One region of the Rhizobium cerradonense genome, then DNA from elsewhere that is predicted to be linked to it. Evidence: riboswitches for the same ligand, from Rfam matches in the RefSeq annotation. Region 1 holds a riboswitch; the other holds the start of a gene.
The links. A riboswitch is a leader RNA that binds a small molecule or an ion and turns the genes downstream of it on or off. The one in region 1 is predicted to bind S-adenosylmethionine.
Positions count from the first base shown of each region.

Region 2: linked by a shared signal. The riboswitch ahead of PH547_RS17275 (O-succinylhomoserine sulfhydrylase) and the one ahead of metA (homoserine O-acetyltransferase MetA) in region 1 are both predicted to bind S-adenosylmethionine.

Region 1 covers NZ_JAQJCK010000004.1:184,033-195,498, forward strand. Annotated here, with positions in the region: gene PH547_RS11495 (SIS domain-containing protein) at 1-210, opposite strand, end outside; gene PH547_RS11500 (GntR family transcriptional regulator) at 207-980, opposite strand; gene PH547_RS11505 (aldose epimerase family protein) at 1,102-2,127, opposite strand; gene PH547_RS11510 (vWA domain-containing protein) at 2,408-3,595, opposite strand; gene metA (homoserine O-acetyltransferase MetA) at 3,598-4,524, opposite strand; SAM riboswitch at 4,572-4,649, opposite strand; gene PH547_RS11520 (NUDIX hydrolase) at 4,728-5,150, opposite strand; gene PH547_RS11525 (AAA family ATPase) at 5,150-5,992, opposite strand; gene PH547_RS11530 (ABC transporter ATP-binding protein/permease) at 6,161-8,014, shown strand; gene efp (elongation factor P) at 8,146-8,715, opposite strand; gene epmA (EF-P lysine aminoacylase EpmA) at 8,867-9,931, shown strand; gene PH547_RS11545 (lysine-2,3-aminomutase-like protein) at 9,928-10,980, shown strand; gene PH547_RS11550 (acyl carrier protein) at 11,333-11,466, shown strand, end outside.
Region 2 covers NZ_JAQJCK010000007.1:109,938-121,403, forward strand. Annotated here, with positions in the region: gene PH547_RS17255 (methyl-accepting chemotaxis protein) at 417-2,426, shown strand; gene PH547_RS17260 (acyltransferase) at 2,511-3,098, opposite strand; tRNA gene PH547_RS17265 (tRNA-Gly) at 3,303-3,376, opposite strand; gene PH547_RS17270 (2'-deoxycytidine 5'-triphosphate deaminase) at 3,435-4,529, opposite strand; SAM riboswitch at 4,602-4,680, shown strand; gene PH547_RS17275 (O-succinylhomoserine sulfhydrylase) at 4,724-5,908, shown strand; gene apaG (Co2+/Mg2+ efflux protein ApaG) at 6,235-6,627, shown strand; gene PH547_RS17285 (Hsp33 family molecular chaperone) at 6,705-7,694, opposite strand; gene argF (ornithine carbamoyltransferase) at 7,742-8,659, opposite strand; gene PH547_RS17295 (aspartate aminotransferase family protein) at 8,831-10,030, opposite strand; gene PH547_RS17300 (GcrA family cell cycle regulator) at 10,456-10,980, shown strand; gene phoB (phosphate regulon transcriptional regulator PhoB) at 11,080-11,466, opposite strand, start outside.

The DNA.
Region 1 (11,466 bases):
TACGCCATGGGAGATCTCGAAGAGATATTTGAAGAAGGTGGCGGCATGGTCGGAAGACCCACGTGCGGCCGTGGTGATAACAGAGGGACGCGTAGAGGTGAAGAGCTTTGCGATTTCAGCAAAGACGGGCTTTTCTTTCTCAAGCAGCGCCGCGACAACATCCGGCGACTGGCCGGCTTCCGTCAGCATCAGGGATTGGGTCTCGCTCATAGGTCATCTCCAATTCTCAATTCGGCAACGAAATCATAGGCATCGCCGCGATAATGCGAGCGGGTGTATTCAACGACGCGCTGGTCTTCCAGGCGTGAAATACGTTCGATCAAAAGCGCGGGCGCGCCGGCTTTGACGTTGAGGATCGACGCGGAGGTCGGATCGAGCGTCACGGCTGTCAGCCGTTGCAGGGCCCGGACCGGCTTGAAGCCGTTTCCAGCCAGCGCATCATAGAGCGAACCCTCGGAAACCGCATCCTCGCCGACGAATTTGATCGGTACGACGGCGCGCTCGATGGCGAGCGGCTGGCCATCGGCCAGGCGCAAGCGATCGAGCCGCAGCACGGGCTCGTCCTGCCCGAGACCGAGCAGAAAGCATTCTTCGGGTGCCGGCGTGCTGACGCTGCGCGACAGGATCCTTGCCGCCGGCTCGCGACCGCGCGAGCGCATATCGGCGGAGAAGGAGGAGAGGCGCCAGAGCGATTGTTCGATACGCTCGACGCGCTGCGACACGAAAGTACCGCTGCCATGGCGTGACTCGATCGCGCCGGAGGCCAGCAGATCGCGATAGGCGGTGCGGACCGTGACGCGGCCGACCTGCAATGCCTCGGCCAGGTCGCGCTCGCCCGGCAGCGCTGCTCCCGATTTCAGCAGGCCTTCCTGGATGAGCCCGGTCAGCGCCTGCGCCAGGCGCTTGTACAACGGGCCGCTCATGGCCGCGTCGCGCAGGCCACGACTGTTCAATTCAGCGACTAAACTGGTTCTATCCATGGGTCCTTCATAGAACCTATTTAGAACCAATCTGCAAGGTGAATCTGATCTGCGGGGCTAAAATTCAATCGGCTGGGCGCAGTGCGCCCGGCCGACAATTCCGTGATTGGGTACCTTCAGCTCAGTTCTTGGTGAAGATGTAATCCGTTTCCTGCCGCAGTACTTCGCCGGGACGAAGAACGGCGTTCGGGAAGCCCTCGTGGTTGATGGCATCCGGCCAGACCTGGGTTTCCAGGCAGAACCCTGCGAAGGGGCCGATCTTGCGGCCATCGTGGCCGGGAACGGGAACATCCAGCTTGAAGCCCGCATAGAACTGCACCCCGGGCTCGGTCGTGCGCACTTCCAGCGAGACGCCGGAATTGACGCTGCGTGCCAGCACCACCGAGCGCTTGGCGGTGCGTTCGGACGACAGGCAGAAATTATGGTCGTAGAGCGCCTGTTCGGTCCCATCGAAGCGCATCATCGGCGCCATTTCGCGGAAATCGAAGACAGTGTCGGCGACGGGACGCACTTCGCCCGTGGGCACCTGCTTTTCATCCGTCGGGGTATAGTGGTCGGCGGCGATCATGATGTCGTGGCCGAGCGCGTCGTCGTGGCCATCGAGGTTGAAATAGGCGTGCTGGCAGACATTGGCGAGCGTCGGCTGATCGGTCGTCGATTCATAGGTAACCGAGAATTCGCCGTTGCCATGCACCCAATAGGTCGCCTGGATCGTGCAATTGCCAGGATAGCCGGCGCGGCCATCCGGATCGACGATCTTCAGCACGACGCGGTCGATGGCGTGTTCGACGATCGTCCAGTTGCGCTTGGCGGTATTATCCTTGCCGCCATGCAGATGGGTGACGCCTTTTTCGTTGAGGTCGAGCTGATATTCCTTGCCGTCCAGCGTGAAACGGCCGGCGCCGATGCGGTTGGCGCAGCGGCCGGGCGTGGCGCCGAAATAGGAGGAATGGGCCGGATAATCGGCGAAGTCATCGAAGCCGAGCAGCAGGGACGGGCTATGGCCGTCCAGCCGCAGGTCCTGAATGACGGCACCCCAGGTCATGATGTGAGCCGTCAGGCCGCCGCCGACTATCTTGACGCGATAGACCGTTTCTCCATCGGCCGTCGTCCCGAAAACTTCCCGCTCCAAATTGTCTTTCGTCATATCAGCTCATCCATTCCCATTGAAAATTCGAGGCTTGACCCTGCCCCCATTTGCGCCGGTCCGCAATCGGTCGATTGCGAAATTTAGAGGCGGCGGGTGGCCGATCAAGTGCCGCTCGGGTTTCTCCCGACGGCTTCGGAACCGGCAGACTGCGCCGGAAATGTGCAATGCGTACGACAGGCCGGCGAGGTGTTTTGTTCGGGTTTGCCGCGGTCTTGTGCCTAGCCATCGCCATCAAGCATGCATGATGAAGACAAGCAGGCAATCAATGTAGATTGTCTCAGCGGGACAGTTCCTTCGTCGCCCTCTCCAAACCACCAAGCGTCAGCGGGTACATCCGCTCGGCAAGCAGACGGCGGATGATTGAGATCGAGGTGGTGTGGGTCCAATAGTTTTCGGGCACGGGATTGAGCCAGACGCATTTGCGGAAATGGCCGGTGATACGGCTGAGCCAGGCTTCGCCGGCCTCCCTGTTCCAATGTTCCACGGAGCCGCCGGGATGGGTGACCTCATAGGGGCTCATCGAGGCATCGCCGACGAAGACGACGCGATAGTCGGGACCGAAGGTGCGGATCAGGTCGGCCGTTGCGGTAATATCGGCGCGCCGGCGGCGATTGTCCTTCCATACGCCTTCGTAGAGGCAGTTGTGAAAATAGAAATATTCCATGTGCCGGAATTCGGCGCGGGCGGCGGAGAATAGTTCCTCGACCACACGGATATGATCATCCATCGAACCGCCGACATCGAAGAACATCAACAGTTTGACGGCATTGCGCCGCTCCGGCCGGGTCTGGACGTCGAGATAGCCGTGCTCTGCGGTGGAGCGGATCGTTCCGGAAAGATCGAGCTCTTCGGCAGCTCCTTCGCGCACCCAGCGGCGGAGCCGTTTCAGCGCCACTTTGATGTTGCGGGTGCCGAGTTCGACGCTGTCGTCGAGATTTTGAAATTCGCGGCGGTCCCAGACTTTCGCCGCCTTGCGGTGACGGGACGCGTCCTGGCCGATGCGCACGCCTTCGGGGTTATAGCCATACGCGCCGAACGGCGACGTGCCCGCCGTACCGATCCATTTCGAGCCGCCCTGGTGCCGGCCCTTCTGTTCGGCAAGACGCTGACGCAGCGTCTCCATCAGCTTTTCGAAGCCGCCGAGCGCCTCGACCAGCTTCTTTTCCTCGTCCGTCAGATGTTTTTCAGCGAGTTTGCGCAGCCATTCCTCGGGGATCGCGACCTGCTCGGCCGGCGGCGCATCGCTGCCGACCGCCTCGACACCGCGGAAGTAATCGGCAAAGACCTGATCGAAACGGTCGATGAAGCGCTCGTCCTTGATCAGCGCCGCACGGGCCAGATAGTAGAAGGCCTCGACGTCGTAATCGGCGATCCCTTCTTCCATCCCCTCCAGAAGCGACAGGAATTCCCGGAGCGTCACCGGAACCTTCGCTTCCTTCAGTTTCAGGAAGAAGGGAATGAACAAGCTCAGAACCTCTCTTGGCCGATCTCCTCGAGATCATAGGGCGTGGTCTGGTAGATCTCGTTGATCCAGTTGCCGAAGAACAGATGCGCATGGCTGCGCCAGCGGTTCTGCGGCGCGATTTCCGGGTCGTTATGCGGGAAATAATTGTGCGGCATCTTGATCGGCACGCCCGCGTTCACATCCCGAAAATATTCGTCCGCCAGCGAGGTGGAATCATACTCCACGTGATTGAACATGTAGAGCCGGTTGCAGGCCTGCTCGTGGACCAGACAGACGCCCATCTCGCTGGAGTCCATCAGGATCTGTAGCCCCGGCACCTTTTCGATGTCGGCACGGCGCACTTCCGTCCAGCGCGAGACCGGAATGGCGAAATCATCGGAGAAGCCGTTGAGATAGACCGAGGACGGCTTCAGGTTTTGGTGGCGATAGACCCCGAAGGCTTTTTCCTTCAGCGTATATTTCGGCACCCTATGGAAATGATAGGCAGCCGCCATCGCGCCCCAGCAGACGTTCATTGTGGAATGGACATTGGTCGCCGTCCAGTCGAAGATCTGCTGCATCTCGTCCCAGTAGGTGACCTCCTCATAATCCAGCAGCTCGATCGGCGCGCCGGTAATGATGAAGCCGTCGTATTTGCGGTGCTTCACCTCCTCCCAAGTCTGGTAGAAGGCGAGCAGATGCTCTTCCGATGTGTTCTTGGCCTTGTGGCCGCCGACGCGGATCAGCGAGAATTCCACCTGCAAGGGCGAGGCGCCGACAAGGCGCGCCATTTGCACTTCGGTCTTGATCTTGTTCGGCATGAGGTTGAGAAGCCCGATCTGAAGGGGGCGGATATCCTGCCGGATCGCCACCGTTTCGGTCATCACCCGCACACCCTCGCTCTGGAGGGCTTCGAACGCGGGCAGCGTATCGGGAATCTTGATGGGCATCGTTATCACTCGACAAAAACAAAAAACCGGCCGCGATAAGAATCGCTACCGGTCCGCACGCGGCCCTTTAGCGACTTTTTTAACGTGGCTGCAAGCCGGCCGGCCAAATCACCACGGGAGAAATTCAATAGACCTGCTGCCCCTGCGGGTCAATGGGCAAGCTTTTCCGGGAAAAGCGGGCGGTTGCGTATGTCGGTTGTCGCCTACAGATGACCAAGGAGCGCCTGCATGCCATAGCCGAGGCGTAGCCTGGCGTCCTCGATCGGCAGCCAGAAGAAACGGAAGCCAATCGGATCGCCGCCGCCGAACGGCGTCATTTCATAGTGAAGCCAGGTGGCGGGCGCCGTCTCGGAGATGCGGCAGCGGAAATAGTGCCGTTGGTGATGGTGCTGGCGCCCATCCTTTTCGAACCGATAGTCATGAATGCCGAGCGGATGGAGTTCGTCCGGCGCAAAACCGGTTTCCTCCTCGAATTCGCGCGCCGCCGCCGTTGCGATGCCTTCGCCGGGTTCGACAGTGCCGCCGGGAACCTGGAGTTCGACGGTGGGAAAATCCGGCTCGTCGAATACCAGCAAATGCCGACCGCTCAGCGCGTAGATCAAGACCTTCACGGCATCCGGCTGCATCATTTCCCCTGCCCGCGCGCCATGAAAGCAAGGCGTTCGAAGAGATGGACGTCCTGCTCGTTCTTCAGCAAAGCCCCATGCAGCTTCGGCAAGACGCTCTTTGCGTCGCCGCGCAGCGTGGCGGGATCGACGTCGTCGGCGACGAGGAGGCGGATCCAGTCGAGCGCTTCGGAGGTGGAGGGTTTCTTCTTCAGCCCCGGCACATCGCGGATCTCGAAAAATTGGGTGAGGGCCGCCCGCACCAGTGTCTGCTTGATGCCGGGATAGTGCACTTCGACGATGCGCGTCAGCGTTTCGGCGTCGGGGAAGCGGATATAATGGAAGAAGCAGCGGCGCAGGAAAGCATCCGGCAGCTCCTTTTCATTGTTCGAGGTGATGATGACGATCGGCCGGACGGCGGCGCGGATCGTTTCGCCGGTCTCATAGACATGGAACTCCATGCGGTCGAGTTCCTGCAGCAGATCGTTCGGGAATTCGATGTCGGCCTTGTCGATCTCATCGATCAGCAGCACGCATTTCTGCGAGGCCGTAAATGCCTGCCAGAGCTTGCCTTGGCGGATGTAGTTCCTGACGTCATTGACGCGCACGTCGCCCAACTGGCTGTCGCGCAGGCGCGAGACGGCATCATACTCGTAGAGACCCTGCTGCGCCTTCGTGGTCGATTTGATATTCCACTCGATGAGGTCGAGACCGAGGGCTGCGGCGACCTGACGAGCCAGTTCCGTCTTGCCCGTCCCAGGCTCGCCCTTCACCAAAAGCGGTCGTTCCAGCCGAATGGCGGCGTTGACGGCGACCATCAGATCCTTGTCGGCGATATAGTCCGCGGTGCCCTGAAATTGCATTGGAAGGCTTTCATCAATCTTTCGGGCGCAAGCTATCCCTTGGCCTAATTCGGTTCAAGGCGTGAAACGGTGTATATACCGAACGTGATCACGCTGATGTATCGCATGGATGGACATGTGAGCAGGTCATGATTAACTGAGGATTAAGTGCGTCGCAGGGAAGTGTTGATGGCAGTTGAAACGCAAGCCAAGCCGAATAATGAGGGAGCGGACCGGGTCGGATACGACTTCAGCGTTCTCTATCGGCTGCGCATGATGTTTTCCGCCTTTTGGAATTCGGCGGTACGCATCAAGATTATTTCTCTTACGATTGCTTTGTTCGCGATTATTCTTGTCACGGCCTATGTCCAGGTTCTGCTCAACAACTGGAATGCGCCGTTTTATGATTCGCTGGCGCGGCGCGATACGGGAGCGTTCTTCCATCAGCTCGGCGTCTTCGGCATTATTGCCGGCCTGCTTTTGGTCCTCAACGTCGTGCAGGCATGGCTCAATCAAATGACCGCGCTTTATATGCGCGAGGGCCTGGCGCGCGATCTCGTCGACCAGTGGCTGCAGGCCAAGCGCGCGCTTCGTCTGGCCTCCTCCGGCCTGATCGGCGTCAATCCGGACCAGCGGCTGCACGAGGATGCGCGTAATCTTGCCGAAAGCACGACGGGCCTTGCGATCGGTCTGGTACAGGCGACCATCCTGCTCCTGAGCTTCATCGGCGTGCTCTGGGAGCTGTCCAGCGGCATGGTCTTCAATTTCAAGGGCATGAGCTTTTCCATTCCCGGCTACATGGTCTGGGCGGCAATCATCTATGCCGGCTCTGCCTCGTTCCTGAGCCAGCTCGTTGGCCGCCGGCTGGTGCGGCTGAATGCCGACCGCTATTCCAAGGAAGCCGAGCTGCGCTTTGCCCTGATGCATGCCAACGAGCATATGCCGGCGATCACCATTGCGGGCGGCGAGGAGAATGAGCGCCGGCGGATCAATCTCGATATTTCCGCCGTGCTTGCCGTCATCCGTCAGCTCGCCATTGCCAACACCAATCTCACCTGGGTTTCGGCCGGTTATGGCTGGCTGGTGCTGATCATTCCGATCCTGGTGGCCGCGCCCGCCTATTTCTCCGGCGGGCTGACCATCGGTCAATTGATGGTGGCGGTCGGTGCCTTCAACCAGGTCAATACCGCCTTGCGCTGGTATGTCGCCAATTTCGGCCCGATCGCGGAATGGCGCGCCACGCTGATGCGTGTCACCGATTTCCGCCAGGCGCTGACCGAGATGGATGACGGCAAGGTCATGCCGCATACCATTGCTTTCGACCATGCTGCGCCCGGTGAAATGGTCTGGACGGATATGGAGATTTCCACCAAGACCAGCGAGGATATCATCGAGAACGGCTTCCGTATCCGCGAGGGCACGGTGACGATTGCCGCCGGCGAGCACATCATGGTCAACGGCGACCATGGCGTGAACCGCAGGCTGCTGTTCCAATCGCTGGCGCATCAATGGAATTGCGGCTCCGGAAAGATCAGCCTGCCGCTGATGGAAGACATGCTGTTCATGCCGCACACGCCCTATGTGCCTGGCGGTACGCTACGCGAAGCGATCAGTTTTCCCGAGGATCGGGATACCTATGACGATGCCGCCGTCGAGGCTGCGATGGACAAGGTCGGCCTCGGCCGCCTGAAGAGCCGGCTCGATACGCAGGCGCGCTGGGACCGGCTCCTTGACAATGACGAGCAAAAGGCGCTCGCCTTCGCGCATCTGCTGCTGGCGCAACCGAAATGGATCATCCTCGATGAAGTCATGGAAGGGCTGGAGCCGGATATTCAGGCCAAGTTCTCGGCGTTGCTGACGGAGTTCACTGACGCCACCGTGATTTATATCGGCCGGTCCGAAGCCTATCTTCAGGCAATGTCGCCACGCGTCCTGCATCTTCAGGCGCTGGTGCAACATGAGGAGGTCGTTGCCGCAGTCGTGCCGCGGGCGGCGGTGGTACCGGACGTAAGCCCCAAGAGGGCGAATGGGCCGTCGCGGTAGCTTTGTGGCGGAGCCCTATCTCGCCCGGGCGAGATAGGCCCGAATTCGCTCAGCATGCGAGATCATGCACAAAACAAAAACGCCCCATCCGTGAGGACAGGGCGTTTTCCGTGAAACGATAGGCTGATTCCTCAGTCCTTGGCGCGCTCGACGTAGGAGTTGTCTTCCGTGGCGATGACGACGCGGGTGCCGGCGTTGATGTGCGGCGGAACCATGGTGCGTACGCCGTTCGACAGCATGGCGGGCTTGTAGGACGAGGATGCCGTCTGGCCCTTCACGACCGGTTCGGTCTCGGTGATTTCCAGCGTGACATGGCGCGGCAGTTCGAGTGCCAGTGGAACGCCTTCGTGGATCGACAGGATGCAGGTCATGCCTTCCTGGAGATAGGCCTTTTGGTCGCCCATGGTCTCGACGTCGACGACGACCTGGTCGTAGGTGGCCGGGTTCATGAAGTGGAAGCCTTCACCGTCTTCGTAGAGGTACTGGAAGTTCACGTCTTCGACGAAGGCGCGCTCGACCTGCTCGGTGGTGCGCCAGCGCTCGGACACCTTCACGCCGTCAACGATGCGGCGCATGTCGACCTGGGTGACCGGCGTGCCCTTGCCCGGATGAAAGTTCTGAGCGGTGAGAACGACGTAGAGTTTGCCGTCGACATCGAGAACGTTGCCCTTGCGGACTGAAGAGGCGATGACCTTGACCATAAGACTTCCTTGTAACGCTGCCCTTTGCGTCGTAGAGGGACTGTCGAAATGCACCTCGAGACGCAGCTATTGTTTGCTTGGGGGCGCAAGTACCCTAAATCAGCAGAAATAGCCACCCCCATCCCCGGCGATCCCGAGAAGAAAGCGCGCAATGGAGCCAACGAGCAGCAAAGCGTCCCCCTGGTGGACCCGCAGCGTGCACGCGGACCGGCGGCCGTTCCTGATTGGCCGCAATGCCATCCAGGCGGCGCTGCGTGAATTCTTCATCCGCAACGGTTTTATCGAGGTCGACACGCCAACGCTGCAAGTATCGCCGGGCAACGAGGCGCATCTTCATGCCTTCGCCACCGAGGCGCTGACGACGGACGGCCAGAAGGCGCCCTTCTATCTCCACACCTCGCCGGAATTCGCCTGCAAGAAGCTGCTGGCTGCCGGCGAGGAGCGCATTGCCTGTTTCGCCCACGTTTATCGCAACCGCGAGCGCGGTCCGCTGCACCATCCGGAATTCACCATGCTGGAATGGTATCGGGCGGGCGAGACCTATGAGACGCTGATGGCCGATTGCGCCGCTCTGCTGGCGCTGGCGGCGAAGACGGTGGGGGCAAAGAAACTCAGCTATCGCGGCGCCGAAACCGATCCGTTCCTCACACCGGAGCGTATCAGCGTCGCTGCGGCCTTCGAACGTTATGCCGGGATCGACCTGCTCGGTTCGATCGGTCTCGACGGTTCGACGGATCGTGAGCATCTGGCGGCCGAGATGCGGCGTGTCGGCATGCGCGTTGCAAACGACGATCACTGGCCCGATCTTTTCAGCCGCGTGCTGGTCGAGAAGGTCGAGCCCTATCTCGGCTTCGGCCGGGCGACGATCCTCGACGAATATCCGGTCTCGGAGGCGGCTCTTGCTCGGCCTTCGGCTAGGGATCATCGGGTGGCCGAACGCTTCGAGCTCTATGCTTGCGGTGTCGAGCTCGCCAATGCTTTCGGCGAACTCACCAATGCCGTCGAGCAGCGGCGGCGGTTCGAGATCGAGATGGCCGAGAAAGCCCGTATCTATGGCGAGACCTATCCGCTGGACGAGGAATTTCTTGAAGCTCTCGCAGCCATGCCGGAGGCGAGCGGCATAGCGCTCGGCTTCGACCGGCTGGTGATGCTAGCGACCGGGGCCTCGCGGATCGAACAGGTGCTCTGGGCACCTGTTTCGGAGTTCGGTTCATGAATGTGATGCGCCCGATCAGAAATGTCGACGACCTCGAACAGGCCGGTCTGATCGATGCGGGTGAGGCCCTTTCGCTGCAGTCGGTGGCGGAGCGTTACGCCATCGCACTGACGCCCACCATGGCAAAGCTGATCGACCGCAGCGATCCCGCCGACCCCATCGCCCGGCAATTCGTGCCCGACACGGCTGAACTCATCGTCACGCCGGAAGAGCGGGCCGATCCGATCGGCGATCATGCCTATAGCCCCGTCGAAGGCATCGTCCATCGCTATCCTGATCGCGTGCTGTTGAAGGCCGTGCATGTCTGCCCGGTCTATTGCCGCTTCTGTTTCCGCCGCGAGATGGTCGGGCCGCAGGGACTTGGAACGCTGGATGCGGCGGCACTTGATGCCGCCTTCGCCTATATCCGCGATCACCGGGAGATCTGGGAGGTCATCCTGACCGGCGGCGATCCGCTGGTGCTGTCGCCGCGCCGGCTGGAGGAGATGCTCAGTGTGCTCGCCGATATCGATCATGTGAAGATCGTCCGATTCCACACCCGTGTACCGGTCGTCGATCCGCTGAAGATCGATGGAGCGCTGATTGCGGCGCTGAAGGCGAGCGGCAAGACGGTCTATGTGGCGCTGCATGCCAACCATCCGCGCGAGCTGACCGGCGAGGCGCGTGCGGCTTGTGCGCGGCTTGTCGATGCCGGTATCGTCCTGGTCAGCCAGTCCGTCTTGCTGAAGGGCGTCAATGACGATCCGGATGTGCTGGCGGCGCTGATGAAGGCTTTCGTCGAGACGCGGATCAAGCCCTATTACCTGCATCACCCCGATCTTGCCCCTGGCACCAGCCATTTCCGCCTGTCGATAGCGGAGGGGCAGAAGATCGTCGCTGCGCTGCGCGGCCGCATTTCCGGCCTATGCCAGCCCACCTACATCCTCGATATTCCAGGCGGCCACGGCAAGGCGGACATCGGCAGAAAAGCCGTCCGCGAACTCGGCGAAGGCTGCTATTCCATCTCGGACTATCGCGACGGCGAGCATATCTATCCGCCGGAGGGATAGTCTGTTCCCGAGCGGTTTCTGCTACTTCAGGATGTCTGAGGCGCCGTGTTTGTAAATGAATTTTGCTGGAAAATTGGCGCATTAACCTTGCGGCCAAGTACCATTTTTCCGCACATCCTTCGCTGCATATTTTAGAATTGTAAGATATCACCCTGCAAACGACAGCTTACATGGCTTAAATATCGTAAATTTACTTTAGATAAATCTAAAGTATAAGATTTTCTTGCTAAGTATAGCGTGGTTATATTTACCACGTCGCTTAGCGGAATGTTCTATTTTACCTGTTACTTCTCGGCTCAGGATAAGACGGCGTTGCTGCCGTCGTGTTTGCGATTGCCTGGAGGGACTACAGATGAATGAGACGATTCGCGATTTGCTGGCCAAGTTTGGTGCGCTCCCCGTTACGATGGATCAGATTGCCGACGATGCCGATCTCTACGCGGCCGGGCTGTCTTCCTTTGCGTCGGTGCAGCTCATGCTTGGCAT
Region 2 (11,466 bases), on a different contig from region 1:
CGGTCGGTTCGCGGTTTCCGATTTCGAAACCGGTGTAACAGAGTCGTGCCGAAGGGAGAATATCCCGCCCTGTCCGTCGGTCGCGACGATCCCTTCAGGCAAAGCCGCCGACGCAATCGCATCGCAGTATTGCGATACTTGGAAAAGCGTGGATACACCGCAGAATCCAGCCTTGAAGATATCTGCGTTAGCGGTCGATTAAGCTCTATCGATTCTATTTGGCACCGACGACGTCGGCTCCGGAAGCCGATTGCATGACGCAGGTCGTCCGAACCTTGCTTGCCAAGGTATCTCATAAAATTCGGCTTCACTTGCGTGCACCAGGCAGCAAGCGCGATGTCCTTCGTTTCTCCAGGGAAAGCGGATCATTGCGCGCTACCCTCCGGTGCGGCGCGATATCCCTCGGACGGATCGTCATGTTCAGGAACCTGAAAATCAAAACCAAGATGCTCGCCGTGATCCTGTTTTTCGGGATCATCTCCTTCGCCGGCCTGCTCTTCATCGTCAGCGAATTCCGCAAGGCGGATCAGGTCTACAGCGCCTTCCTCGACAACGAGGCGGTTGCGGCGACCCAAGGCACGCGCTCCAGCACTTCCGTTCTGGCCTCCGTGCTGCAGGCAAGCATGATGCTGAATTTCGACCCCGACAGCGACGCCTTCAAGACGGTTGCCGCCAGCAAAAGCCGCTTTGGCGAGGCCAAGGACCGATTGAAGCAGGCCGAAAGTCAGGTTCCTGCCCAAAAAGCACAGATGGATCAGATCCTCGCCGGCATAGACGAGCTGGAAGCGCTGACGAACAAGGTGATCGACCAGCGCAAGAGCGGCGACGTCAAGGGCGCGAATGCGAATATGGCCGCCATCAGCGACAAGCTGACCGCGCTCGTCGCCAAGATGCAGGCCAATAACAATGAGTTGACCGACCGGATGAATGATGGCGGCGATGCCGTGTCCGCCCACGTCAATACCACGATCAACTACACGCTCGGCATTCTCGGCACTCTGACGCTTCTGGCCATGATCCTCGGCGTCTATGTCGCTCAGACTGGCATTGCGACGCCACTGACGCGCCTGCATCGCCGCATGGTGACGCTTGCCAGCGGTGATACGGCAAGCGAGATCGAAGGTCTCGACCGTCGCGACGAAATCGGTCAAATGGCCTCGGCAGTTTCCGTTTTCCGCGACAACGCCATCGAACGCGCCCGGCTGGAAGCGCAAGCCGAAGTCGACCGTAATCTCAGCGACAGCGAGCACGCCGAACGTGAAGCGCGGCAGGCGACCGAAGCCGCGCATCTGCAGCAGGCAGTGCAGGCGCTCGGCGACGGTCTGAAGCGCTTAGCGCAAGGTGATCTCGTCACCCACATCAACACGCAGTTCGTCGCCCATCTCGATCAGCTACGGCAGGATTTCAACCATTCGCTCATCAAGCTGAACGAGGCCATGCAGGCGGTGGGTGCCAATGCACGCGCCATCAACGCCGGCGCCAATGAAATCCGCGGCTCCGCCGACGAGCTTTCCAAGCGCACGGAACAACAGGCCGCCGCCGTCGAAGAAACGGCGGCCGCCCTCGAGCAGATCACCACTACCGTCAAGGACGCCGCCAAGCGGGCGGAGGAAGCAAGCCAGCTTGTCGCCCACACCCGCTCCGGCGCCGAACGGTCCGGCGAGATCGTCCGCAACGCCGTCAGCGCCATGCAGCAGATCGAGAAATCCTCGTCTGAGATCGGCAACATCATCGGCGTGATCGACGACATTGCCTTCCAGACCAATCTTCTCGCTCTGAACGCCGGCGTCGAAGCCGCTCGCGCCGGTGAAGCCGGCAAGGGCTTTGCGGTCGTCGCCCAGGAAGTGCGCGAACTGGCGCAGCGCTCGGCCAATGCCGCCAAGGAGATCAAATCGCTGATCACCGCATCCAGCACGCATGTGCAGACCGGCGTCAATCTCGTCGACGAGACCGGCAAGGCGCTCGACGTCATCGTCTCGGAAGTGCAGGAGATCAACCGGCATGTGCACGCGATCGCAGAGGCCTCGCGCGAACAATCGGCCGGCCTGCAGGAGATCAACACCGCCGTCAACGCCATGGATCACGGCACGCAGCAGAACGCCGCCATGGTTGAGGAAAGCACCGCCGCCAGCCATAGCCTGGCAACAGAAGCCGCCTCGCTGACGGCCCTGCTCGGCCAGTTCCGCATGACCGGAACCGAAGGCAACTATGTTGCTGCCGCGGCCCCCTCGAACCACACGCCGCGCGCCGTCACCCGCCCCGCGCCGCGGCCGGCGATTGCTCCGGTTCGCGCCGTCGAGGGGACGAAGGCACGCCCGGCACCCTCCCCTGCCCGCGCGCTCGGCCAAAAACTGATGAGCGCCTTCGGCAGCGGCAGCCAGACGGTGGCGGCTCCCACAAAGGACGCGGACTGGACGGAATTCTGAGCCCGCAACGCTGCTTGACGCAATAACGCGACACGAAAACAGGCGGGATGCTTCATCGCATCCCGCCTGTTTGTTTGAGGGAGCCTATCGGTCCGCTTTTCTTTTGGAGAGAGAAAACCGTTCGAAATCCGCGTGTCTGACGCTGTCGGATTCGCCCCGGCGCCTGATCAGCTTCGCGGGAGCGCCGACATAGACGCCATAGGGTATGGTTCTGCCCTTGACGACGGAATTGGCGCCGATGACGCAACCTTTGGATATATAAGAACCGCCGAGAATTTTCGCCCCGGCGCCGATCCAGACATCGTCTTCGATGACGACGGGCTTCTTGGTGACGCCCTGCATGCGAATGGGCTGTGTGGGATCATCGAAATTGTGGTCGAACGACACCACCATGGCATGGGCGGCGATCCGCACGTCGTTGCCGATCGTGATGCCGCCGCGTCCCAGCAGAATTGTGTAGTCGTTGAGGGAGACATTCCGGCCGATATCGATGCTGCCGCGTTGGGCATCGATAACGATCCCCCTGCGCAGAAAGGCCTTTGGCCCGATGCTGACGCTGCCATCCTTCCAGATGATCGTCGCGCTGCGCGGCACTTTCGTGCGGCGGGAAATCCTCAATGCACCGCGCGCGAAGATCGCCCTCAATCTGTAAAGCAGCGCAACATTGAGCATCGGCATCCCTTCCAGTCGAGGGATGATTTTTGGCAGGAATATCTGGCATTAACCTGAATGAAGATGGGTATTGTTGTGGCGATGACGCCGGCGCCAGCCGTCGTCGAAAATCAGGCTTGTGCGCCCATCGCGTTCGGACCGGACAGGCAAGTGCGTAGGCGCTCGGTAAGGCCGTCTATAAATAGCTGTTTATGAAGGAAGAACTGGAGCGGGTGAAGGGAATCGAACCCTCGTATTCAGCTTGGGAAGCTGCTGCTCTACCATTGAGCTACACCCGCCTGACATTCAGAGATGTCCAACAGTTGGCGGCCTCTGTCAAGGCCGCCAAATAGGCGATCACAGCCGGAAGTGCTTCGACAGCTTGAGGCCCTGCGCCTGATAGTTGGAGCCGAGGCCGGAGCCGTAGAGGCTGGAGGGTTGTTCCAGCATGTGCTCGTAGACCAGGCGGCCGACGATCTGGCTGTCTTCGAGGATGAAGGGAACTTCGTGGCTGCGGACTTCCAGCACGGCGCGGCTGCCGCGGCCGCCGGCGGGGGCGTGGCCGAAGCCGGGGTCGAAAAAGCCGGCGTAATGAACGCGGAATTCGCCGACCAAGGGATCGAAGGGCGTCATTTCGGCGGCATAATGCGGTGGCACATGGACCGCCTCACGCGAGACGAGGATATAGAACTCGTCCGGATCGAGGATCAGTTCGGTGCGGCCGCGGCTATAGAGCGGCTCCCAGAAATCGAAAATATCGTGCTGCGCCTTCTTGTCGACATCGACGACCGCCGTGTGGTGCTTGCCGCGATAACCGATCAGGCCTTCCTTGTCGCCAGCCAGATCGATCGAGAGCGCTATGCCACCGCCGGTGACGTTCGGCTTCTTGCTGGCGACCAGCGTCTCGCTCTCGTGCAGCGCCAGCAATTCCGGCTCGGAGAGCATGGCCTGGCCGACGCGGAAGCGGATCTGCGACAGGCGCGAGCCGCGACGAACGACGATCGGGAAGGTGCGCGGGCTGATTTCGAGATAAAGAGGGCCGGAATAGCCGGCCGGGATCTTGTCGAACTCCTGGGCGCGGTCGGTGATGACGCGGGTGAAGATGTCGAGACGGCCGGTCGAGCTTTTCGGATTGGCGGAGGCGGACATGTCGGCCGGCAGGTCGAGCCGCTCCATCAGCGGCACGATGTAGACACAGCCGGTTTCCAATACCGCGCCTTCCGAGAGATCGACGACATGCAGCTTCAGCCGGTCGAGCTTGTCGGCGACAAGATGCGACGGGCCGGGCATGAAGCTGGCGCGGACACGGAAAGCATGGGCACTGAGCCTCAGGTCAAGGCTCGCCGGCTGGATCTGATCGACATCCAGTTCCTTTTCGCTCGTCAGCCGCCCCGCTTCGAAGAGCGCCGCAATTGCGCGATCGGCCAAAATTCCAGTAGTGCGAGCCATCATGCCTCTTCCATAATTTGCCGCAGACAAAACCAAACTCAGGGAATTGACGCAAGCGGTCAACGGCAGTATTGCAACTTATCCCGTGGTGATTTGGCCGGTCGGCTTGCAGCCACGTTAAACAAGTGGCTAAAAGGACCGGGGTTAAACCGGTCTGCTTTCGCGACCGGTTTTTTTGTTTTGAAAGTGGTGATGGCATGAGCAAGACTTGGCGCCCCGCAACCCAGCTCGTTCACGGCGGAACTCTCCGTTCGCAATTCGGCGAGACCTCCGAAGCAATCTATCTGACCCAGGGCTTCGTCTACGACACCTCGGAAGCCGCAGAAGCCCGCTTCAAGGGCGAGACGGATGGCTTCATCTACGCCCGCTACGGCAGCCCCACCAACGACATGTTCGAGAAGCGCATGTGCGCTCTCGAAGGCGCTGAAGATGCCCGCGCCACCGCTTCCGGCATGGCCGCCGTTTCTGCCGCCATTCTCTGCCAGTTGAAGGCCGGCGATCATATCGTCGCAGCCCGTGCCCTCTTCGGCTCCTGCCGCTGGGTGGTCGAGACGCTGGCGCCGAAATATGGCATCGAATGCACGCTGGTCGATGGCCGCTTCATCGAGAACTGGGAAAAGGCCATCCGACCGAATACCAAGGTGTTCTTCCTGGAAAGCCCGACCAACCCGACGCTGGAAGTCGTGGATATCGCCGCCGTCGCCAAGCTCGCCAACCAGATCGACGCCAAGGTCGTGGTCGACAACGTCTTCGCAACGCCGCTGTTCCAGAAGCCTCTGGAGCTCGGTGCGCACATCGTCGTCTATTCCGCGACCAAACACATCGACGGCCAGGGCCGCTCGCTCGGCGGCGTCATCCTCTCCGACAAGCAGTGGATCGACGAAAACCTGCACGATTATTTCCGCCACACCGGTCCGGCCATGTCGCCGTTCACTGCCTGGACGCTGCTGAAGGGCATCGAAACGCTCCCGCTGCGCGTCAAGCAGCAGACGCAGAATGCCGCCAAGGTCGCCGACTTCCTCGCAGAACAGAGCAAGGTCGGCAAGGTGATCTATCCCGGCCGCAAGGACCATCCGCAGGCAGACATCATCGCCAAGCAGATGACCGGCGGCTCGACGCTGGTGGCCTTCGAGCTGAAGGGCGGCAAGGAAGCGGCCTTCAAGCTGCAGAACGCACTGGAGATCGTCAAAATTTCCAACAATCTCGGCGACTCCAAGAGCCTGATCACCCATCCCGCTACCACGACGCACAAGAACCTCACCGACGAGGCCCGTGCCGAACTCGGCATTTCGCCGGGAACGGTGCGCTTTTCCGCGGGGATCGAGGACAGCGAAGATCTGGTCGAGGATTTCGCCCGCGCTCTGGCACAAGTTTCCGCCTGACTATATCTACCCAAACCCGCCCGAATATTGTTCGGGCGGGCTTACACATCTCGAAAACGAACCGTGCGCCTATACTTTCGACCGCCGACAATTAACCTTTAGAGTTATTCCTAACATCTGAAAATCCGAATGGTTTAATCCGTCAAAGGCGTTTTCACCAATCCATTCCTTGACGGAACAGGTCGCTTTATAGGATACCCCTAAGTATCCCGCTTTCCGTGGGATCATAGAAAGCGGATAAGGTGCCCTAGACTTAAATGCTGGAGCGTCCTTTGTGCGTTCGTTTGAGCGCGCGACGTTTCGGAGTAGTGACCAAGGTGTCAGGCATGTATCGCGCACTAACACACGACATCGAAGTTGTTGTCGAACCCTTTTATCTGGAGGAGCAATCCGATCCGGAAGACGATCGTTACGTCTGGGGTTACCGCATCATCATTTCCAACCACTCGACCGTCACCGTGCGGCTGGTGACGCGCTATTGGCACATCACCGATCAGAACGGCATGGTGGATGAGGTGACCGGGCCGGGCGTCGTGGGCGAGCAGCCCAGGCTGCGGCCCGGCGATACCTATGAATATTCCTCAGGCTGCCCGCTCGACACGCCATCGGGCATGATGTTCGGCCACTATCAGATGGAGACGGATGACGGGAAGCTGTTTCACGTCAAGATCCCCGCCTTCTCGCTGGATACGCCCAACCTGCTGCGGACGCTGAACTGAAGCTCGCTGGAGCGGTCGGCCTTTCACGGCATCGCCTCACCGCTCCATCTTTGCTCTTCGCACTTTCCTGAGATTGCTCAGGCGGCCGTCACCTCGGACACCTCGAAGCGATAGGTCGTCGAGCAGAACTCGCAGGTGACGGCGATTTCGCCGTTCTCCTGGCTCGCTTCGACCTCCTCGGCGGAGAACCCCCGCAACACACCCTTCAGCTTATCGCGCGAACAGGTGCAGCGGTCAAAAACCGCCTTGGGCTCATAAACGCGCACGCCGCGCTCATGGAAGAGGCGGAATAGCAAACGCTCGGTACCGACCTGCGGATCGGTCAATTCGTCGGCGTCGATCGTCTCGACCAGTGAGCGGGCTTCCGCCCAGGCGTCATCCTCGACGTGTGCGCGCAGGCTGGTGTCGCCGTCGCCGCCGTGGAAGTCCGGCTGGCGCATGCGCTCCGGAGCTTCCGGCAGGAACTGCGCTACAAGGCCGCCTGCCCGCCAGCGATGGCGCGGCTTGCCGGCCTCATCGCGATCGAACAATTCGGCGGCCCCGAGGCGGACACGCGTCGGGATCTGTTCCGACTGGCGGAAATAGGTGCCGGCGATCTCCTCGAGCGACGCGCCGTCAAGCGCTACGATCCCCTGATAGGGCTGACTGAAGCGACCCTGATCGATGGTGAAGGCGAGGACGCCCTTGCCGAGCAATTGTTCCGGTTCGGTCTTGCCGGCAGCCACGGCCTTGGCCAGCGCCTCGTCATCGAAACGGGCATAGGCGCGGACGTTCTCCGGCGTCGAGAAATCGGCGACCAGAAGGTCGACCGGCCCGTCGCTCTTCGTCTGCACGGTGAACTTGCCCTCGAACTTCAGTGACGTGCCGAGCAGCACGGTCAGCACCACCGCCTCGGCCAGCAGCCGGGCAACCGGGGCCGGATAGCTGTGCCGGGCGAGAATTGCGTCCAACAGCGGCCCAAGCTGCACGGCGCGGCCGCGGACATCAAGACCCTCTACCTGGAAGGGAACGACATGATCGTCGCCGGCAAAATCGAATTGACCCAGCGAGGCTGCACTTTCCGCCATTGCTCTACTCCTACTGCGCCCGCGACATCAAACGCGGTTCTATATCCTCAGATCGCGCCCAGGCACCAAGCAAGAATCGACTTTTGCGCATGAAGGCGGTTTTCCGCCTCATCGAAAACAACGGATTGCGGACCGTCGATCACCTCGTCCGTCACTTCCTCCCCGCGATGGGCGGGCAGGCAATGCATGAACAACGCGTCCTTGCCGGCCTGTGCCATCAAAGCCGCATTGACCTGATAGGGCTGGAAGACGTTGTGACCGCGGGCCCGGTGCTCCTGATTCATGGAAACCCAGGTATCGGTTACCACACAATCGGCGCCGGCGACCGCACGGTCGGCATCATGCGAGAGCATGATTTCGGCGCCCTCGTTGCGGGCCCAGTTCAGATAGTGATCCTTCGGCTCGGAACCAAGGGGTACGGCCATGTTCATGCGATAGCCGAAACGGGCGGCCCCTTCGACCAGCGAATGCAGCACGTTGTTGCCGTCGCCGGTCCAGGCGATGGTCTTGCCCTTGATCGGACCGCGATGCTCCTCGAAGGTCATGATGTCGGCCATGATCTGGCAGGGATGCGTGTCGTCGGTGAGAGCGTTGATGACCGGCACGGTCGCGTGCTGGGCGAGTTCCAACAGGCGCGAATGTTCGGTCGTACGGATCATGATGGCGTCGACATAGCGCGACAGCACCTTTGCCGTATCGCCGATCGTCTCGGCGCGGCCAAGCTGCATTTCCGTGCCGGACAGGAACAGCGTCTCGCCGCCGAGCTGGCGCATGCCGACATCGAAGGAGACGCGGGTGCGGGTGGATGGCTTCTCGAAGATCATCGCCAGCATCTTGCCGGCGAGCGGCTTATCGGCCGCACCCGCCTTCAGCGCCTGCTTTCGCACGATGGCATCGTCGATGATGCTGCGCAGATCGGCAGCCGCGACGGCCGAGAGATCGAGAAAGTGTTTCGGTGAAGCCATGTCCCTACCTGTACTCCAAAAATGATAACGCCCGCCGTGGGGCGCGCATAACCCCTTAAATCGGAGCCGATTTAAGGAAAGGCTTATGCGCCACTCTAAGTGTTACTGCGTCCTTTGCGCGTCCTTCGGACGCGCGGCGCAGTAATACGCCCCTACCGGCGGGCGCTGAACTCAAGCCGACTTCTTGACGCGGGCGGCACGCAGGCTTTCGGCGGCACGTTCGATGCGGGCAATGCCTTCGCGCGCCTCCTCGGCCGTGACCACCAGCGGCGGCAGCAGACGGATGACGTTGTCGCCGGCCGGCACACCCAGCAGATGTTCGGCGCGGATCGCCTGCAACAGGTCCGCCTGGGGAATGGCCGCCTTGATGCCAAGCAACAACCCTTCGCCGCGGACATCTTCGATAATATCCGGAAAACGATCCTTGAGCGAGGCCAAGCCCTGGCGGAACACCAACGCAACATCGCGCACATGCTGCAGGAAACCGTCTGATAGCACGACATCGAGCACGGCGTTGCCGACCGCCATGGCGAGCGGATTGCCGCCATAGGTCGAGCCATGCGTGCCCGCCTTCATGCCTGCGGCCGCTTCCGCGGTCGCAAGGCAGGCACCGAGCGGAAAGCCACCGCCGATGCCCTTGGCGACGGCCATGATGTCAGGCGTGATGCCGGCCCATTCATGGGCAAAGAGCTTGCCGGTGCGTCCGACGCCGGTCTGAACCTCGTCGAGGACCAGAAGCAGGCCATTCTCATCGCAAATCTGACGCAGGCCGCGCAGGAACTCGTTGGTCGCAGGGCGGATACCGCCCTCGCCCTGCACGGGCTCGATCAGGATCGCGGCCGTCGCATCGGTGATGGCGGCACGCACCGCGTCGAGATCGCCGAAAGGCACCTGGTCGAAGCCGGGCGCCTTCGGGCCGAAACCTTCGAGATACTTTTCCTGGCCTCCAGCGGCGATCGTCGCGATCGTGCGGCCATGGAAGGCGCCTTCGAAGGTGATGATATGGAATTTCTCCGGATGACCCTTGTAGAACTGGTAGCGACGCGCCGTCTTGATGGCGCATTCCAGCGCCTCCGCACCGGAATTGGTGAAGAATACCTTATCGGCGAAGGTGGCCTCCGTCAGGCGCTTCGACAACTTCTCCTGGCCTGGCACCTCATAGAGGTTGGACAGGTGCCAGACCTTGTCGGCCTGCGACTTCAGCTCTGCAACCAGATGTGGATGGGCGTGGCCAAGCGAATTCACCGCGACGCCCGCGGCGAAATCGAGATAACGCTCGCCGGTCTCCGTGATCAGCCACACGCCCTCGCCTCGCTCGAACCGCAGCGGAGCACGCATATAGGTGTCATAAAGCGGCGCGGTTTCAGCCATGGCGCATTCTCCTCAATCACAACCTTTAGGGCCAATCGTTTCCTTCGAATGAAACGGGCCCGGAAAAATCAAAAATGCCGCCTTGCGGCGGCATGGGCACTATTGATGTTTTGCACTGCGATGTCAACAAAACTGGCGATTTAGCAGGTGCGGCAGAGCACCTCTCGATGGATGGCATGTCTTCGACAACTTATATTGCATAAATGCCACTCACGTATAGCAAGTTGGGGAAAACCTCGAAATCGATTCCTCAAGATTCCCGCGACTCTTGTCACGGAGTCAGCCTCACACTAGGTTAAAAACCAATTACTAGACTGCATGCGGCGGAACTAGTCACCACAATTTTAAAGCGTTTCACGCCTCGACCCAATTCGAGGCAATGGTGAGGGATTCTGCCATCAGAAACGCGATAGCGGAGACAGGGCATGAATTGGACAGACGAACGCGTCGAGAAGCTGAAAAAGCTGTGGTCCGAAGGTTTGAGCGCCAGCCAGATCGCGGCACAGCTCGGTGGTGTCAGCCGTAATGCCGTCATCGGCAAAGTGCATCGCTTGAGCCTGCCGGGCCGAGCGAAGGCCGGTGGTGCGGCAACCACAGCTCGAGCGCCGAAGCGCAATACCTCGGCCCCACGCGCGCCGAATTACGCCTCGCGCGTTGCAACCCGCACGGTTACCCGCCAGCAGGGTGCGACGATGCTCAAGGAAGAGGTCGAGATCGATACGGTCAGCGAAGTCGAATATCGTCCGGCCGCCAATGTGGTCGTTCCGATCTCGCGCCGCCTCGGCCTGACGGAGCTCACGGAGCGCACCTGCAAGTGGCCGGTCGGCGACCCGCTGAAGGAAGATTTTCACTTCTGCGGCAATGACAGCCCGGACTCTTCGCCGTACTGCACCTACCATCAGCGGCTGGCTTACCAGCCGGTGCATGACCGGCGCCGGGCCGCGCACTGAACCACACCAGACAAAGGAAAAACGGGCCGAAAGGCCCGTTTTCTGTTTCCGCCGCTATGTTGGATGGCCAATCGGGTTGCCCCGATCAGGCCTCCCCCATCAGGCCTCCATGGAATAACCCGCGCCGCGAACGGTGCGGATGACGTCCTGCATGTTGGAGAAATTCAGCGCCTTGCGCAGGCGGCCGACATGCACGTCGACGGTGCGTTCGTCGACATAGATATCATGCCCCCACACGCCGTCGAGCAACTGAGACCGAGAGAAGACGCGGCCGGGGGACGACATCAGGAATTCCAGAAGGCGGAATTCCGTCGGCCCCAACCGCACTTCACGGCTCTTTCGGTGGACGCGATGGGTTTCGCGGTCCAGTTCGATATCGCCGCAGCGCAGTACCGTGGACAGGACCTCCGGGCGGGCTCGGCGCAACATCGCCTTGACGCGGGCCATCAGTTCCGGCGTCGAGAACGGCTTGACGACATAGTCGTC